DNA from 2 places in the Priestia sp. ST2 genome. Region 2 is predicted to be linked to the other one. Evidence: riboswitches for the same ligand, from Rfam matches in the RefSeq annotation. Region 2 holds a riboswitch; the other holds the start of a gene.
What was found. Region 2 has a riboswitch for thiamine pyrophosphate ahead of thiC (phosphomethylpyrimidine synthase ThiC). Riboswitches for the same ligand answer to the same signal wherever they lie in the genome.

Region 1 (10,105 bases), on a different contig from region 2:
ACCGGCTAGAAAGCTGTACGCCAGTTTTGGATTTTACGAGTGCGAACCGTTTTCTACCTACAAAGAAGATCCATACAGTGTATTTATGACAAAGAAATTGAATGATTGATTAAAAGAGGCTGTAACAAAAGTATTTTAGTCAAAGAAGATCCGAACGATGAATCAAGATTCTTGATGAAGAATCCAACTCGTTCGGATTTTTTATGGTGATGGTGAACGTAGGTTTCATATATGTAGTGGCTTCTAGCGGTTGATTTAGTTATGTCTCAACCTCTTTGTTTTTTGTTTTGTCATAATTCATATAAAAAGGTATAAACTAGGTTTTTTCACTAGACAAAAAGGATTTTCCTATGTAGTATAGGTGTCAGATAATACAAAACGAATGTTCAGTATAAATAATAAATGTGCGGGGCGGTGGAAATAGCTTGAATAAAAAAAAGCTTCAAAGTGAACAAACCAAAAGAAAAGTGGCAGATGCCGCTAAAGCATTGTTTTCTCAAAAAGGCTATAAAGCTACATCTGTTGAGGAAATTGTAGAAGCTACGGGAAGCAGTAAAGGGAATATTTATTATCACTTTAAAAGTAAAGAAGGGCTTTTTCTCTATTTAATAGACGAATGGGATCTCGAGTGGGAACGAAACTGGAAAGAAAGAGAGTCTCTTTACAAAACAACAAGAGATAAGCTTTTTGGAATTGCGGAGCAAATCATTTTAGATGATTTAAATCATCCTCTTACGAAAGCTGCCGATGAGTTTTTTAACAACGAGGAAAAGGGCAGCGACATCGAAGAGCGAATTGATGAGATGGTGAAACGACACGTGGAGTTTAACCGGGAGCTTTTGCAAAAAGGCATTGATGAAGGAGAGTTTTCTCCTAAAAATGCAGAACAGCTTGCAGTGATTTTAGAAGGGCTGTTTGTTGGAATGAGCCGCATGTCTCGAAAAACGAACATGGAAAATGCCCTGCAGCTATACCATTCAGCAATCGATGTATTTTTAAATGGAATTATAGCAAGGTCTTCTTAAATAATCGGGGATGCTTATTGCGGTAATGAGTAATCCCTCATTATTTTGTATTTTTATAGACCGAACGTTCAGTATTTTTGTAATCAGGAGGTTTATATGTCATTATTGTTAAGAAATCGAGCGGCGATTTTGCTGCTCATGCTAAACATTTTTATTATTTTTACAGGAATCGGTCTCGTTATTCCAATTATGCCAACATATATGACGGAGCTTCATATCAACGGCAGCGTGATGGGCCTCTTAGTAGCGGTGTTTTCACTGACTCAATTTTTGTTTTCACCTTTAGCGGGTCGGTTATCAGATTCGTTAGGGAGAAAGAAAATTATTGTAGCGGGAATGATTGTTTTTGCCTTGTCTGAATGGTTCTTTGGTTCAGTGAGTACACCTCTTTTATTATTTGTATCGAGAATGTTAGGCGGTGTCGGGGCCGCGCTCATTATGCCTGCTGTTATGGCCTATACAGCGGACGTGACGTCTGCTAAAGAACGTGCTAAAGGAATGGGCTATGTGACGGCGGCGATTACAACAGGATTTATTATTGGACCTGGTATCGGCGGCTTTTTAGCTGAATACGGCATGCGTGTACCATTTTATATGGCCGCAGTAGCAGGAGGCTTGGCTGCAGTGATTACGCTTTTTGTTTTGCCAGAGTCTCGTCCTGTACAAAATCATGCTGTTTCAAACAATGAGAATCCAAAAGAAGATCGGCTGCTACTCCAGCTTATGAATTCCTATAAAGAACCTTATTTTCTAAGTTTAATTATTGTTTTTGTGACATCGTTTGGATTATCCAATTATGAAACGATTTTTTCGCTATTTGTTGATCATAAATTTAGCTTTACGCCCAAAGATATTGCGTTTGTTATTACGTTTGGCTCTATTGCGGGGGCCGTAGTGCAGGTTACGATTTTTGGCTGGATTTTAAATAAGTTTGGTGAAAAAAGAGTGATTTCGTTTTGCTTGATGATGACGGGACTTTTTATTTTACTTACGCTGTTTGTGCACACGTACTGGCTTATTATTGTTGTGACATTCATCGTCTTTTTAGCAACAGATATTTTACGTCCGGCAATCAGCACGCAAATGTCGATGATGGCACAAGACGACCAAGGGTATGTAGCCGGACTAAATTCTGCTTATACAAGTCTTGGGAATATTATTGGACCCGTTGTAGCAGGCTTTCTTTTTGATATAAACATTAATTATCCGTACGTATCAGCTGCACTTGTACTGCTGCTTTGTTTTCTTTTATCTTTAAGAGCAGGGAAGGACAGAAAAACAGCTGTGAGAAATCAAGCGGTTCAAGAGAAATAACCATAAGGAAAAAATGATAGAATTCTTAGGGAATTGAAGACCTCGAGTAGCTTACTGGAGGTCTATTGATTATTCTTTTAGGAATGGTGTAAGGTTTAAAGCGCCACTCACCCTATAGAGAAGCTTTATTTTATCGGCAAAACAGTGAAATGGTTGCAAATAAAAAAGGTTAATAGTAAACTTTAAACGTAACAAGAATAGTATGGGAGCTTGCGCGGGGCAGGCTGAGAGTACAGGGACGCCTGTTGACCATTTGAACCTGTTGGATAATGCCAGCGCAGGGAATGTGAGTACATACCAAAGCACTTTGCGCATGCAAGGTGCTTTTTTGTCTTTTTTTTGCAGTGTTAAAACTAAATGAAAAGAGTGAAAAAAACATGGATATTAGTAAAATTTCAGCTCAATTAGAAAAAGTAAGAGATACAAGTCCGCTTGTTCATAATATTACGAATGTTGTGGTAACCAACTTTACAGCAAATGGACTGCTTGCACTAGGAGCTTCACCTGTTATGGCTTATGCGAAGGAAGAAGTGGCTGACATGGCACGAATCGCCGGAGCGCTTGTCTTAAATATGGGTACACTGACGGCTCAAGAAGTAGAAGCGATGAGAATAGCAGGAAAATCAGCAAATGAAAATGGCGTGCCGGTTATTTTCGATCCTGTAGGAGCCGGAGCGACACCGTTTCGTACAGAAGTAGCACGTCAGCTTGTAGAAGAATTAAATATGGCAGTTATTCGTGGTAACGCTGCTGAAGTTGCGAATGTCGTAGGCGAGTCATGGCTCATTAAAGGCGTTGATTCATTAGAAGGGCAAGGAGACGTCATTGAACTTGCTGAAAAAGCAGCGAACAAATTAGATACGGTGATTGTTATCACGGGTAAACAAGATGTAATCACAGATGGAAACAAAACGTATACAGTAGACAACGGTCACCCGTTATTTACGAAAGTGACGGGGACTGGGTGTCTGCTAACATCAATTATAGGAGCTTTCGCTGCTGTAGAAAAAGAATATGTCGAGGCAAGCGTTGCTGCTTTAAGTTTTTACGGAGTGGCAGGTGAAATCGCCGCAGCGAAAAAAGGTGAAGAAGGGCCGGGAAGCTTTCAAATTGAGCTGTTAAATCAGCTTCATCTTTTATCTGGGCAGGATATTGAATCATATGCAAGAGTACATCAACGTTAAAAGGAGCCGGAAAATGACAAATGAAGAAATCAAAAAGCTGCTGCAAGTTTATTTTATAATGGGCAGCAATAACTGTAAAAAAGATCCGAAAGAAGTGTTGAAAGAAGCAATTGAAGGCGGCGTTACCGTGTTTCAATTCCGTGAAAAAGGCGAGGGTGCCTTAACAGGAGAAGCGAAATATCAGCTGGCGAAGGAACTTCAGCAAATTTGTCAGCAGCACAGCGTTCCTTTTGTGGTGAATGATGATCTGGACTTAGCGATCCGCTTACAAGCAGATGGCGTTCATATTGGACAAGAAGATGAAAAAGCTCATATTGTTCGAGAGAAAATAGGAAAAGGAATTGTGGGCGTCTCTGTTCATAATGTACAAGAGCTGCAGCAAGCGATAAAAGACGGGGCGGATTATGTAGGAATGGGACCTGTTTTTCCTACTTCTACAAAAAAAGACGCAAAAGCAGTGCAAGGTACAAAGTTAATTGAAGAAGTGCGAAACCAGAATATTGACTTTCCAATTGTAGGAATCGGCGGGATCACGCCTGAAAATGCCAAACAAGTAGTAGAAGCAGGTGCAGATGGCGTTTCTATTATTACCGCGATTAGCTTAGCAGCGTCTCCAAAAGAAAAAGCAGCTCAATTGAAAGAAGCGGTAAGAAAATAAAAAAAGCGCACAGTGTGCGCTTTTTTATTATAGCTGAACAGTTTGAGGAGTTTCTTCGCCTTCATTCATAAAGCGAATTTCGTTCGGCGTAATTTCAAGAACAACATACTCAGGGTCATTTGGACCGTCAAACCATTCTTTCATGTGATCGTTCCATATACGCCCTTTTAATTGATCACCAGTACGAAGAACAGCTGTACCAGATAATTCTAAGTATTGATCGCCATATCCTTCGCCGCTGTAGCCCAATAGTACGTGCACGTTCGGATTGGCTTCGATTTCCTCTGCCTTATGTGTATTGATATTTGTTGGTGTGTAAAGAGCGATACCATCTTCATCGCTAAAGAATGTCATATAGCGAGAGTGGGGTTTGTTGTTTACAACTGTGGCTAATGTTCCTACACGATTTCCTTCTAATACTTCGTTTACTTTTTTAGCAATTTTTTGTTCATTCATTTTATCCATCTCCTTTATTACTTTTTATGTTCCTCAATCGAAGATAAATAAAACATACATGTCTAAAAAAAATATAAGTTAACAATAAAATAATTATGTAAACTAGTAAAATGAAAAATAAAAAAAGCTAGCTACAGCTAACTAAAAAATAAGCCCGCACTGCCGTAACCCTAAGTGTCTTAAATACCCAGATCTACTAGGTGGGTGCCCTCATAGCCGGGTTTAGCGTCCCAAGAAGGGCGTGCTATCTGCAGCTAAATTTTGAGCTCCCTTTTAACACTCAAAGGTTTAAGACAACATGAGTATACGCACAGCGCAGGTATGTATAACAAATGTAAATAAAATGCCGATATATAAATGTTTTCTAATTAATCAACTTTCATCGTACAAGAAATGATTATAACGGAATAATGAATGGAACGCAAGACTTTTATTTAAAGTTTTTCTTCTCTAACATCTTGGCGGGGAAACAGCAACAAAATAAGAAAAGGGCCCGCAACTGGAATGAAACATAAAAGAAGGTAAGGCCGGGATGCTATCCTTTCTTTTGTCATAACGGAGTAAGAAAGCCACGTTAAAACAAAAAAATCAGCGGTCATCACGCTAACAAGCTGTGACTGCATAAAAGCATCTCCATAAGCTTTTATTGAACCTAAGGATAGTCCGTATGCGTAACCTGCAATCGTGAGCGCTAAGCATAATCCAATCCATAGACGAGAAGAAATGATAGCAATGAAACGTGAAGGAATACGCGAACGTGTTCGAACTTTTTGTCCTTTCCAATGATAATAGAACAAAAGAGAAAAAGCTCCAAGCGCAAATGATAGAAGAGAAAATGGCCATCCAAGCAGTTTGTATGTATCTTTTTTACAGATCATTACCATAAACAATACTGGGAAAAGTCCTAAAAAAGAGAATACTATAACCACGAGCGGATCTACCTGTTGAAAATTTCCTGTGATAAGATTTTTAAACAGCAAATCATTACCGGCGCTTGCTCCTGGAGCTAGCAGCAAGGCGTATAGTACAAGCATAGCCCATACAATGATATACATATTCTCAACTCCTTTTAATTGTTTTAGTGTACAAAAACCATTTCAGTATATTTCCCCGTCTTGTGACGAAGGGAAACGCTTGAAACTCTTCTTTAATTAGGTGTAATATTACACTAAAGAAATGTACGTGTATAGAAAGAAAGGGCTGTGAAAATGAATAAACAAGAAGTAATTAAATCAGTATCGGATAAAATACGATTAATTCGTTTAGAAAGAAACTATTCACAAGACAGAATGGCTGAAGTCATTGGTATTTCTAAAAAAACATTGGTTCAAATTGAAAAAGGGCGCACAGAAGCAGGGTGGACGACCACTGTTGCAGTATGCGGTTTGTTTGGTGACAGTGAAATCCTTCAATCGGTTTTGGGAGACGTTCCTTTAGAAGTAGTAGAAATCATTGCTCATAACGGCGTATCTTCTCCAAAAGATAAAACGCTCGGAGGAAGAGTATGGTGGAAAGAAATTCAAAAAGAAGACTTTTTTCGTCTGCAGCAAAATATGATTAGTCAGCACTATCGCATTTTAGATGACCAAGACTATCGATGGTTTAGTTCATTTGATAAAAGCGAAGCGGTAAAAAGGTTTGAACAATTAACGAATGAATAAAAAGAGGCCGGGACATAACAAAATCACTGCATATATGAAACCTACGTTCACTCTATCCATAAAAAAATCCGAACGAATTTGATTCTCCATTAAGAGTCTTGATTTATCGTTCGGATTTTTCTTCCACTGCTATACTTTTGTCTCAGCCACTACTGATTCATTAACGTACCTGATGAGGGACGACTGAACCAATTCCATAGCTCTACATCTCCAAGTGACGCATATGTGATCGACGGATCATTCTTTAATTTCAGAAGCTTTTTTGTAGGCCCTGTAATCACAACGCCGTACACACCGACGCCGTGTTTTTTTACATAAGAATATCGCTGCTTTAGCAACAGATCGGAATGGTCCAGCTGACGAACTTTTTGGACCGTTTCTTCATTATCGGCTAATAATTTCATCATATTTAAAACATTCGACTTGCTAGTAGAGTGGGTTTGATTTCCTTTGTGATCGTAAGGTAAGTCTAAAAACTCTGGAAAGCCAAATGTTGATGTTAAGTCAATTAATGGCTCATCTTTTGTGCTTGTTTTTTGTTCGTGCCCTGTATTAAGCGCGTACCAAGAGGTAGAAAAATCACGGCTGTCGATGGCGTTCATTTTTTGCTGAACTTCTTTTAGCGAATACGTATCATCAAAAGAAATAGCCACTTCGCTTACCGTTCCTTTTGGTAGATTTTCTAACGCTTTCCATGTTTCGTTTGTCCATTCCTTATACTCTTTTGCATGCAGCTTTAGTTTTTTGGGATCAGGATAGACAAAAGAAAGGTTAAGGTCGTATTTGCCGCCGGAAAATTCTTTTTCTACACCGCTTGTTTTATCAAACAGTTGATGAAATGTAAACGTCCCAATGGCCTGCTCTTCACGTCCAATTTGCTTATAAGCTTCCATTTGCGACTGCATGCGGAAAAAGGACTGTGTATCAGAAGTGGTTTCACGTATATGAACGTTCGGAAAAGCAGATTCGATAGCCGCTTGATTCACGCTGTTTATGTATTCGGTTTTTGATTGATGATAATATACAATAGATAAAAAGCTGCCGATTATCCATAGCAGAACGACAGAGCCAATGACAGTTGTCACATTTGAAAGGCGCTGCTTCCATTTGGCGATATAAATGGACTTTTTAACTTTTTTATTATCCAACATCGTATCGTCACTTAGTGAAGTAGCTGATGAAGTTGGCGATAACAGTTCATCTTCAGTTAGCAAGTGCTCCAAATGAGCCGAGCATGCTTCACAATTTTCCGTATGTTCTTCAAGTGCTTCTGCTTCTTTGTCTGTCAAAGTGCCGTTTTTATATTTTTCCCATTGATGCTTCATATCTTGACAGCTCATCCGTCCTCTTCCTTTCTTTTTTTCAATTGTTGACGACCACGATACAAGTCCATTTTCACTTTTGACAGAGTATAGCCAGTCATTTCTGCAATCTCTTCATATGTGAAGCCGTGATAATCTCGTAACAGTACAATATTCTGCTTAGCCGGAGGCAAAGCAGATACATCAGAAAGCCAGCCGTCGATTTCACTTTGAATCATCACTTGTTCTTCAGCACTTGGCTGAGGAGTAAAGTGCCATTCTTCTATTTCGACAGTAGGGCGTTTTTTTTCTTTTCGATACCAGTCAATAAAGGCGTGATAAGCAATTTTGAACAGCCAAGGCTTCACTTCTTCGCCTTTATATGTTTCTAAGTGTAAAAGTGCCCGGTAAAAGGTCTCCTGCATTAAATCTTCCGCTGATTCTTTTCTGCGAGTAAGAGAGAGAAGATAGCGCAGCAAATCATGCATGTGCTGTTTATAAATGTGTTCAAAGTTATGCTGTTGTGCCATTTTCTCCCCCTTTCATTTAATCAACGCAATTTGTGGATAAAAGTTTCGGTTTTTTTATCAAAAATCGTATGTAATAGATAAAAGATGCTTAAAATACGATATATAGCTTATCATACTAAAAAGAAAACCATATGAAATTCGACATAATTCCATGTAATTTGTCATTTTTTTAAAAAACTAAAGGGTAATTGGTGTTCGAAGGAAACAGAAAATGTTATGATAGAACAAGGATGTGCTCTTACAAAAAACAGCTACATACATAATAAAAAATACAGCGTTTGTTTGCAAAATAAAAATGGACAAACACATGGTGTTTAACCATGGATGTTTGTGGGAAAATAAACTAAGTATTTTCAACAAAAAGTAAATTAAATTGTGTTTTCACTTATAAAAAACACGGTAAATTGGAAAAGGTGGGGTCATGATGGACGTAGAAAATACACAAGGTACAGAAGAACAAGCACCTAAAGTCAAAGCAGCTAAAGTTGGCGATACCATTCAGCCAAAAAAAGGCGACTATAAAGGATTTAAAGGAATTGTTATGGTAGTGCGAGACAATTCGGTTATCGTAGATTTTGGGAAAGATGCTGAAACGGGCGAATCCATGAAAACAGTCGTTAATCATAAAAACTATAAAATCGTAAAAAAGTAGGTGAATAACCTACTTTTTTTTACTGAATATATGTTTAAAGACTGCGGTTTTTCTATCGGAAACCTTAGAGAAAAGCGTAGGTAAAGCAATTCTTTGAGAAGAAGAATGTTTTTTAGTAAACTATAGAAAGTATGCAGAAAGAAAGGATTTTTGTTATGTCAATTCAACTATCACAATTATCATTACCACAAGAGGTTCTTTCGCTTTTAGCGAATCGTAAATATGAAAATTTGTCCGATGCTGATCAGCTATTAATTGGAAAAGGCGGCTATACAGCAGAAGAAGCAGATATTTTAGAAGATGCTATTATTGCCTTGTCACTAGGGAAAAACGTACTTTTAAAAGGACCAACAGGTTCAGGTAAAACAAAGCTTGCTGAAACGCTGTCGCATTTATTTTCTCAGCCGATGCATAGCGTTAACTGCTCGGTTGACTTAGATGCAGAAGCGCTGCTTGGTTTTAAAACAATTGCTGAACAAGAAGGGAAAACAGGTATTGAGTTTGTGGAAGGACCTGTTATTCAGGCAATGAAAAAAGGGCATTTATTATATATTGATGAAATTAACATGGCTAAACCTGAAACACTTCCTATTTTAAATGGGGTTCTTGATTACCGAAAAATGATTACGAACCCATTCACTGGAGATGTAGTACGCGGTCAGCAAACGTTCGGCGTAGTAGCGGCTATTAATGAGGGGTATGTTGGTACCGTTCCATTAAACGAAGCGTTAAAAAATCGTTTTGTTGTTATTGAAGTGCCGTATATTCAAGGAGGCAGCTTAAAGCAAGTTCTGATGTCTCAGTCTCAGTTAAAAGACGAAAAATTAATTGATAAATTTGTCACGCTCTCTGCGGATTTAATTACTCAAGTTCAAAGCGGCCATGTATCAGAAGAAGCTGCGTCTATTCGTGCGCTTATCGATACGTGTGATTTAGCTCTTTATATGCCGCCTCTTCGCGCGATTAGACGCGGTATTATTGAAAAGCTAGAAGATGAAAGGGAAAAAGCCGCCATTCAAAATATTGCTGAAACATTATTTGAGTAAGGAGTGGCGCTATGCGATTTATTAAATTTAACGACAAAAATGTAGATTCCTTTCTCTATATGGAGCTGGCAGATTTAACGAAAACATTAACAAAAAATGATGAAATTGAAGTAGAGTATCGCGTTTCTTCTTATTATGATCCTGTACACGGCATTATTTACCTCAGTCACTTTTGGGATAACCGTCCAGAAGAAGACAAAGTGTACGGCTTAAAAAGTGATGTATTTTTAAGAAGTATTGGAAGCTATAAGCATTCAAACTTCAAAGAAATTAATGCA
Region 2 (10,105 bases):
GGTCCAAACAAATCTGCTAGAATCATTAATACAGCTCCGACTACTAAGCCAATTAGCACCGTATTTAAAGAAAACAAATGTTCATCAATGTAATCATCAAACAAAAGTCCTAACACTCCTGCGGGTAACAGACCAACAATTACTTGCATTAAATTCAAGCGATTTGTCGGTCCAATTGGAGCGGCTGGCTTTTTTCCCAATCCTAATAAATTAATGAAACGATCTTTAAAAATAACTACTACTGCTAAGATCGACCCTAGCTGAATAACAATTTTAAATGTATTAGCTACGGGAGATGAAAATAATTCTTTTGAATTTAACCACAGGTCATCCACAATAATCATATGCCCAGTTGACGAAACAGGAGCAAACTCTGTTAAACCTTCTACAATCCCTAAAATGATTGCTACAATAATTTCCCACATAAAGCTATATACCTTGCCTTTCTTTCAAATTAATAAGCTTATCGCTTCGTTTTCCATGCTCAACTATTTTCCTATTTTGACACTTGCTTTTTTATCATAATTGTTAAAACTATGAAATACAATGTGTATTTGCAAAAAGATAAGAATCTTTAATAATTTGTAATAAAAACCTTACATGCTATAACCAAAAAACAAGATACCAGCTTTTATTTGTTTTAAAAAGCAGTCGCTATGTTCGGTATAAATTCCGGGTCCTTAGCTAAAAATGAATCATCTAGACTATTTTTCTTTAGTGTGAAAAAATGACTAAATCATTATGTTTTTTCCATCCCCTTTACTGTCATCTATCATTTTAATCAACTAGTGCTTGCTTATACGACATATCCCCTAAGTAATTTGAAACTTTTTTCTCTCTTTTCTCGTATATAGTAGTATCTTTTTTAGGAGGCTTTTTACTATGAATGGAAATGTACGTACAATGAAATGGGTCACTGCTGGGTATGAAGCCTTGCTGGGAATTCCTTTAATTGGCGCGGGGATTGTTATGGGCTTTAGTTATACTCCTCTTTTTATTGGATTTATTCTTCATGCTATCACACTCATTTTAGCTAATAGACGAGGGTTATCTGCGTATGGAAACATACTAGGGATTGTTACTTCACTGGTTGCTTGGATTCCATTTTTAGGGTTTGTTATGCACATTATTACAGCTATTGTGATTGCAATCGATGCTGCTAGACAACGTTGATTGTCTAGCTTTTTTTATTTAAGGGTTGATTTTTTACCGAATGATGGTAAACTTAAGCCGTAAATTGAATAATTTAAATGTTATTTCTACTAGGGGTGTCTGATAGCTCAGACTGAGAGAAGAGTGCTATAAAACTCTTTAACCCTTTGAACCTGATTTGGGTTATACCAGCGGAGGGAAGTAGTCTTGAAAAGAATAGTATATGTTTATTCTTTTTTCGCCTATTCCATCGGGTTCTGTCTATCACAGAACCCGATTTTTTTATGGTTCGGTATAGCTACACTTTATGCGAAACCGGAGGAATATGTAATGTCAAAACAAAATGTATCAGTTTCTATGAAAAAGCCTTTTCCAAACAGTCACAAAGTATATGTCCAAGGATCCAGAGAAGATCTTAAAGTGCCTATGCGTGAAATCCATCAGTCTCCTACTACAGGATCTTTTGGGGAAGAAGAAAATAATCCCGTACGTGTATACGACACGAGTGGTGTTTATACAGATCCCTGTTATGAAATTAATTTACAAAAAGGATTACCGGCTCTGCGCGAAAAGTGGATTGCAGAACGAAACGATGTAGAAACATATCAAGGCCGTACGGTTCAGCCACAGGATAACGGTTATTATGATGGTGATCCAAGAGATCAGTACGAGCGCTTTATCACTAATCGTTTACCTTTGCGCGCGAAAAAAAATCAAAATGTAACGCAAATGCACTATGCGAAAAAAGGAATCATCACGCCCGAAATGGAATTTATCGCTATTCGTGAACAGATGGATCCTGAAGTCGTGCGTGAAGAAGTAGCAAGAGGACGTGCCATTATCCCTAATAATATCAATCACCCTGAGAGCGAACCGATGATTATCGGCCGCAAATTCCACGTGAAAATCAATGCTAATATCGGAAATTCAGCTATTCGTTCAGCTATTGAAGATGAAGTAGAAAAAATGACATGGGCAACGCGTTGGGGAGCCGATACAATTATGGATTTATCAACAGGAAAGGATATCCACACAACGCGCGAATGGATTATCCGCAACTCGCCTGTTCCTGTAGGGACTGTTCCTATTTACCAAGCGCTTGAAAAAGTAAAAGGTGTTGCAGAAGATCTAACGTGGGAAGCATATCGCGATACATTAATTGAACAAGCGGAGCAAGGTGTTGATTACTTTACTATTCACGCAGGTGTTCTTTTACGCTATATTCCTCTAACAGCGAAACGTACGACAGGTATTGTTTCACGCGGAGGATCCATCTTGGCGCAGTGGTGTTTAGCTCATCATGAAGAGAACTTTTTATATACTCGCTTTGAAGAAATCTGTGAAATCTGTAAAGCATACGATATTTCTATTTCGCTTGGCGATGGGCTGCGTCCTGGTTCCATTGCAGATGCTAATGATGAGGCACAGTTCGGTGAATTAGAAACGCTTGGTGAACTAACTAAAATTGCTTGGAAACACGATGTTCAAGTTATGATTGAAGGCCCTGGACATGTCCCTATGCACCTCATCAAAGAAAACGTAGATAAACAAATGGAAATATGCCAAGAAGCTCCCTTCTATACTCTTGGACCGCTTACAACCGACATCGCTCCAGGCTATGACCATATTACATCAGGTATCGGGGCTGCAATGATTGGCTGGTTTGGGACAGCTATGCTTTGCTACGTAACGCCAAAAGAACATTTAGGTCTGCCAAATAAAGAAGACGTTCGAGAAGGCGTTATCACCTATAAAATTGCTGCGCATGCCGCTGACCTAGCAAAAGGCCATCCAGGAGCACAAAAACGCGATAACGCGCTGTCTAAAGCAAGATTTGAATTTAGATGGAATGATCAATTTAACCTGTCACTAGATCCAGAGCGCGCAAAAGAATATCACGATGAAACACTTCCCGCTGAAGGTGCTAAAACAGCCCATTTCTGTTCAATGTGTGGACCTAAATTCTGTTCGATGCGTATTTCTCAAGATATTCGTAACATGGCTCAAGAAAATGAAAAAGATGTAAACGAAGTAAGAAAAGAAGGAATGAAAGAAAAAGCTAAAGAGTTTGTTAACAGTGGTTCAAATATCTATCAATAATGAAGTAGAACAGCTTAAAGAACAAATTAAGCAGCTTGAAAGAAAGTTATTATTTGTTCAGCAAAATTGTCAGCACATTATCGTTGAATCCTCACATTCTTCCGTAAGACGCTGCATTAAGTGTTTCTATCAACAAGAGGCAGTGGCTAGGACAAAAGTATTTTAGTTGAAGAAAGATCCGAACGATTCATCGTTCGGATCTTTTCATTGTGATGGTAAACGTAGACTTCATATCTGTAGCTGCTTTCTAGCTATTGATTCAGTTATGTCTCCATCTCTTTATCTTTTTTTGAAACGTGCTTTCAGCACGTTCTTGGCCCAATATAGTATTTTAATAATAACCCAGCCTATAAATGTACCTAGCGTATTCAAAAAGATATCATCAATATCAAATACTCGTTCCGTTAGCTTGTACTGTAAAATTTCAATTAGAAAACTGATTAAGAAACCCGTCGTAAACACTTGAATAAAACCGTCAAACCACTTCATAAACAAAGGAATAAACATTCCAAGCGGCGCAAACATCACGATATTCCCCAGTATATTTGTCAGAGTGAGCATTATATTCCCGCTGTCCCACATCAGACGGATCGTGCTAAATAAATCCAAGTTCATTGCTTTTCCGTAAACATGTTCGTTTTCCCGTATGAGAGTAGCATAAATGACCACTGCTGTATATGCAATAAATAGAATGAACATGACTTTTTTAACGATTGACCTGATGCTTACATTCACTTCAACATCACCTTCTTTGACTCCCAAAACCGTTTATTATTATCTATATGTACCCGTCCACTGCTTTCATTCGTAGTGAATGCATTTACATGCTTTTTTATCCTATCACATCAATAAATAAATACAATTCCCTTTTTATTATTTTGTAAACTAAAATTTTTTCACTTAAAAAAGCCATGCTTTTCGCATGACTTTTGTTAATTAATAATTCCACGATGGATAATTTCCACTTGTACTTTCGGATTAATCGAGATGTTTTTATAATCCTGTCTCCATTTAAGCCTTTCCCATATACTCGGATGATAAGCGGCTACTTCTCTTCCTATTTCAAGAAAATCGCAGTTAGCTTTTTGCAACTTTACAACTACTTTTTCTGCTTTCTTTTGTAGAACTTTTTCAATTTCTTCCTGTACATTTTTTATTAATGCAGGGGATGACATTTCGTTTTTAGTGAATTCATTAATGCTTACTTTTACATGTAGTGGTATGGTCACTTTTACCCCGTGAATCGCATCCGGCTTAACGTTCATCTTTGCTTTAGCGTCTGACACATCATACGATACTACATACTTTTGGTCATGTATGGTAATTTTGTCACTCATAATCATATATTTATCTTTTTGATTTCCTAATAAAAGAAGCACCTTGGATTCCTCAGGATTTAATGTAATGCCTGAAAATTTATCTTTATTAAACAAAGCTGTACCGATTACATCAACGGTCTTATTTTCAGTATTTAATTTCATATAAGGAAGAGCTAGCCCTTTTCCTTCATCAAACAACACGGTACAAAGTGACTGAAGAGTTTCAATTGGTACTAAAGAATTCGCTTCAGCCGTATGAACAACTCCGTCTAAATATTCTCCAATTAGCTCTTCTCCTACTTGCTGTAATTCAACGATAGTACTCGGCTTTCCTTCGACAATGACATACTTAGCCGTCAAAGGACTTTCTGGTGTACGATATAAAACGTCTGATAATTCTAGTATACCTTCTTTAGCTAATCGATCTTCAAATAAAATTATTCTCTTTTTAGCAGACATTACAATTCCAGAAACCTGCTGGTTAATTTTTGTTCGATCATCCCGAGGTGATTCTCCTGCCACATGGTAGGTTTTATTCACTAAAATCCCTTCTTTAGAAGTGTACGAGCGGATCGCAATAGTAGAAATCACCTTATTTCCTTTCTTTTTTTCATAAGCCACTGTAGACAAAAACATCGTATCTTTTAGCATTTTTTGATCCCAGCATCCTGTTAAAAAACTTAGAACTAAACATACATTGAAGATCTTGATAAGTTTATGCTTCATTTTTTACTGTTCCTTTTCTTATCCATGATAGAATTAACAAACAAATAGGAATACAGAAAATGAATACGTAAATTAAATAGTTAGTTGCCTGTGATAAAGCTGTCACAAGATTATCCGTTTTTGAAAAATAAATGGAAAGACCTGTTACGAATATCAATACAATTGGAACAAACGGACGGTGAGTTTTCTTTTTGAATATTTCCTGCATGCCTACACTTGAAATATACACGTACATAATAAGGGACGTAATAACAGAAATAATCCAAAAGGTAATAAAAACCAAGTCTATTCGTTCAATAACGGAGTTTTGCGTCGCCTTCAAAATGTACAAAACCGGTTCTGGTACGATTAAGATTTCATCCGGACTAAAAAACAAATAACAAGCAATGATGATATATACATATAAAACGGTAACGATACAATTACTAAGCATGACCATCTTTAATGTCATAGTAGATTTTGCCTTTACAAATGGAGCTAAAATCAAAATCGCTTCAAAACCTAGCATTGAAATACTTCCCTCTTTTGACGCCAGCAAGATATTTTGAATACCGCTGTGCCCAATCGGAAACAGGTACCGGACATCAGCCTCTTTATAAGCATTCGATATCAACAGCACTAAAATAATTAAAAATACGGATACAATTGTAAAGAAACGCCCTATATTGCGGACATTCTCTTTTGCAAAATACAGCGCAATCACAACTAATAAAAGGACCAAAACATACGCTGGCGTTAAGTGGTACAGCCAGCGCTTTAACACGTTTACATACAAAACAGTAATAACACTTGAAACAATGATGTAATAAAATACATATCCTATATTTAAAAAATTACCTACCCACTTGCCAAGCAGCTTGCTAGTCATCTGATATAAAGTTAGACCTGGCAAACGATGCGTTAATCCCCAGTGGAATAATGTAATTACTTGAATAATACACCCGCTAATTAACATTGAAATCCAGCCGTCCGTATGCGCCGTCTTAAATAAGTTATAAGGTAACCCTAAAACACCAATACCAATTTGCGTTTGTAAAATGATAAAGAACAGCTGACTGACTGAAATACTATTTTTATTCATTTGAATCCCAATTCCTTATCGCTTTTTGACGTTGGCGTTTTTGAGGCTTAGCGTTAGCAGGTCTTTCATTCAAATAGAGCTGATGCATCCTCATAAAAACATCCTTTAAACCAGAAATTTTAAAGGGCGCAAAAGGGATTAAGTAAGGTATCGTAATAGACTCTAAAATAACTAAATGCATAACAATAAGAACTAATACAAAGACAATACCCAAGTAGCCAAAGACTGCTGCTCCAATCATCATCGGAAAACTTAAAATTCGCAGCGTGGTGCTCATTTCGTTTGATGGCACAACAAAGGAAGAAACGGCTGTTAGAGCAATAACAATAATCATCATATTTGAAACTAAACTCGCCTCAACAATTGCTGTACCGATAACTAACCCTCCAACCACCCCAATCGTTTGAGCAATTGAAGAAGGCAGCCGAAGAGAAGCCTCTTTTAGTAACTCTAATATTAAAACCATAATAAACGCTTCTACTATCGGAGGAAATGGAACGTTCTCAAGAGAACCTTTTACTGTAAAAACTAAGTCCAAAGGAATCAATTCATAATGAAAAGAAATCGTTGCAATATAAATTGCAGGTAAGCTCATAGCTACAAAAAAGCTGAATATACGTAAAAGGCGGAAAAATGAGCCATAAAGTGCACGCGTATTATAATCTTCAGGCGATTGATAAAAAGAGAAAAAATTAACGGGAGCAATCAACGCAGAGCTATTTCCATTTGTTAGCACTGCCATTCTTCCTTCTAACAGATTGCCCATTACCCGATCCGGCCTTTCTGTGTTCAACAGCTGAGGAAATGGTGAAAGAGGCGAATCTTCTAGAGCCTCTTCAATGATACTCCCACTATCCACTCCATCCACTTCAATTTGTTGTATACGATTAATGATCGTATTACAAATCTCTACGTTAGCTATATTTTTCAAATATAAAACCGCTACTCGCGTGCGTGAAATACTTCCTACTTCGATATAACGTACAATAAGGCTTCCATCTAAAAACCTTTGTCTCATCAAGTTCAAATTTTTATCTAAGCTCTCCACAAAGCTTTCTTGAGACCCCCTGATTATTTTCTCATTCAGCGCTTGGTTCACTTCTCTTGTAGCTGTTTTTGTGGAATCAATTGCATAAACCAACGGATCATTCTCGATTAATAGAAGAGAAGCACCTCGACTCATTAAACTAATCATTTCATCCAAATCTTTTGTAGGAGTAATGGAAGCAGCCTGAATGACTTCTTTTATCTCCCCTTCTTTTTCTATTAATAACGGTTTGATAACATGATCATTTAACTTGATTGAATCCATAAGGGGCACAAAATAGACTAAAAGCGCACGCTCATGATTAAATTTCAGCCACCTTTGCCCTATATCACTCGTATAGTCTAACCTTTCTTCCAGCATTTTTAGAATTTCTTCTACATTTGTGCCAAGTTCAATTTCTGTTTTTGGCTCTTTTTCTTCAAGGGAGATAGGACTTTTTGTTCGCTTAGGCCTTCGTTTAATTAACAGTGCCACTCACCTGCCTCGATGTCTCTTGTTATTATTCATTGTTTCTAAAAAAATGAATAGTATGTAAAAAAATGCAAAAATACGCAGCGGAAAATTTTCGCTGCGTCTTTTTAATCTGGATAATAAGGATTCAAATGGATTAATACTTCCTGAATATTATCATGCTTTTTCATAAGTGTTGCTTTGATTTCTCGTCCTAAATCATGACCTTCCTTAATTGTTTTAAAGTGGTCAATTGAAATACGTACATCCACTAATATGTAATGGCCATGTTCTCTTGCTCGAACGCGATCAATCCGCTTCACATCTTCAAATTCATAAATGCTTTCTTCAAGTTCTTTTAGTAGCTCTTCATCAATATTGCCTTCCATTAAGATTTGAAAAGACTCTCCCATCATTTGTCTGGCAATGTTAAAAATTAAATAAGCAACAAAGATGCTTGCTATTTTATCTCCGTATAACAGCAGTTGAACATCCATTTTATCACCAATAATCGATAATAAAACACCAATTGCCGCTGCAATAGAAGCAACAATATCTGCTTTATGATCAAAGGCAATTGCCTCAATTGCCTTACTGTGGTGCTGCTTCGCTACGTTTAAAGAATAACGGTACAACAATACCTTTGCTATGTATGAAATAACAGCAATCCACATGGCTAAAATATTTGGAGATTCAACCGGATGGAATAAACCAACGACTCCTTCAAATACCACATAAAATGATACAAGCAATAAAATAATTCCTACGATTCCTGAGACAATCACTTCTGCTTTTCCATGTCCATATGGATGGTCATCATCTGCTGGTTTATTTGCTACTCGTATAACCAACAAGACAATAATAGAGGCAAATACGTCCGCTGCAGAGTGAATACCATCAGCAAATACAGCATCACTATTTCCAATCCATCCTACTATTACTTTTCCTAGCGTAAGGGCAATATTGCTCCATACGCTAATCCATGCTACTTTTTTCGCAATGGACTCCCTTATATTGTTGTTCATTTGCACACCTCGACTTACTTCTTGAAAAATCAGTTTTTTTATCTTATCACTGCTCATTCAAGTGGGTCTAGAGCAATCTATTTTCGCTTAGCTATATATGTTTCAGTACCGCAAAATTACTGATAACCGACAACATACTCCTTATTATTTCTCCGCCAACTTCTTACGGTCTGTTGACATTGGAGGTTCTTCCATCCAACCTTGCTCAATCATAATCCGAATTCCATCTTTTCCATACTTCCCTATACGCCCGATTAGCTGAGAAAATTCTAATGCGACATCCGAACGGAACGACATAGACAAGCCAGCACCACAGTTATCAATAGCGATCGTCACCGCTGTGGAAGTATGATACATCATCAGTTTATCTGAAAACGGTGAAATCGTTGAGTTGGTTACATACGCATCAAGCAGACGCGGACTTGGTAGGTCAGCTTCAGACAATAACTCAGTGAATTGCTTGATTTGCTTACTCGCAAGCTTGACTCCATCAAAAAAATAAGAGCGTAATTTTTGTGTGGTAGCTACTTGACTAAATGCCAGCATCAGCGTTTTACCTAATACATTTGTATTAACAATTTCTTGAATAGCCGTAACCTCCAAAGAAGTTAGAGGATGCATTTGAGAGAAAAATGGTGATATAAACGTTTTATGATCCACAAAATTTACTTTTACAGGATAAGGAATAACTGGAGGTCTCATTAGCATGCTTTTTCTTAAAATAACGTGGTTAGAATCATCTAAAAGACTGTCGCTTTCTTTTACACACCGAGACAGGTGATCATAAATATCTTGCCTTCTCACTGCGCTTAGGGCTCTGGCATATTTTTTCATACCTCCAATTGCCATTTCATTTACATAAATAGCCATAAAAATATCATCAAATAAAGCAGGAACTCCTTTGTTCACATCTTGTTCCCCAAAACCTACTGGTATTGGAATTTTTTCCGAACTGAATAATTCCGTCAATTCGTCTACATGAGTTTGTGAAATCTGATGGGCTTTTTTTAAGAGCTCCTTAATCTCGGCATCTTTTACAACAGATAGAAAATACCCAAGAACACATACATACAGCGTATCGCCTAAATATTGCGCCCATAAGTAACCTAACTCAGCTGCGTTCAACCGCTGATTTTGTTGATGTTTTTGCATTTCGCTCTTTATATTTTCGTTCATTCACTTATTCTCCTTTTGGATAAAGTCG

Region 1: it holds a riboswitch for thiamine pyrophosphate, as region 2 does, so the genes downstream of both, thiM (hydroxyethylthiazole kinase) here and thiC (phosphomethylpyrimidine synthase ThiC) in region 2, are expected to answer to the same signal.

What each region holds. Positions count from the first base shown of each region.
Region 1 is NZ_JBVVNT010000002.1:613,430-623,534, reverse strand. It holds gene AC0KUU_RS09620 (GNAT family N-acetyltransferase) at 1-109, shown strand, start outside; gene AC0KUU_RS09615 (TetR/AcrR family transcriptional regulator) at 426-1,025, shown strand; gene AC0KUU_RS09610 (MFS transporter) at 1,122-2,339, shown strand; TPP riboswitch at 2,532-2,640, shown strand; gene thiM (hydroxyethylthiazole kinase) at 2,717-3,523, shown strand; gene thiE (thiamine phosphate synthase) at 3,537-4,181, shown strand; gene AC0KUU_RS09595 (pyridoxamine 5'-phosphate oxidase family protein) at 4,209-4,637, opposite strand; RNA gene ssrS (6S RNA) at 4,785-4,962, opposite strand; gene AC0KUU_RS09585 (hypothetical protein) at 5,072-5,692, opposite strand; gene AC0KUU_RS09580 (helix-turn-helix transcriptional regulator) at 5,846-6,298, shown strand; gene AC0KUU_RS09575 (anti-sigma factor) at 6,448-7,638, opposite strand; gene AC0KUU_RS09570 (RNA polymerase sigma factor) at 7,635-8,129, opposite strand; gene AC0KUU_RS09565 (YkvS family protein) at 8,551-8,781, shown strand; gene AC0KUU_RS09560 (AAA family ATPase) at 8,913-9,827, shown strand; gene AC0KUU_RS09555 (vWA domain-containing protein) at 9,839-10,105, shown strand, end outside.
Region 2 is NZ_JBVVNT010000011.1:21,255-31,359, forward strand. It holds gene AC0KUU_RS27530 (undecaprenyl-diphosphate phosphatase) at 1-425, opposite strand, end outside; gene AC0KUU_RS27535 (hypothetical protein) at 883-1,173, shown strand; TPP riboswitch at 1,255-1,369, shown strand; gene thiC (phosphomethylpyrimidine synthase ThiC) at 1,483-3,252, shown strand; gene AC0KUU_RS27545 (VanZ family protein) at 3,532-3,987, opposite strand; gene AC0KUU_RS27550 (Ger(x)C family spore germination protein) at 4,185-5,297, opposite strand; gene AC0KUU_RS27555 (GerAB/ArcD/ProY family transporter) at 5,287-6,378, opposite strand; gene AC0KUU_RS27560 (spore germination protein) at 6,371-7,900, opposite strand; gene AC0KUU_RS27565 (cation diffusion facilitator family transporter) at 8,005-8,901, opposite strand; gene AC0KUU_RS27570 (DUF3231 family protein) at 9,046-10,077, opposite strand.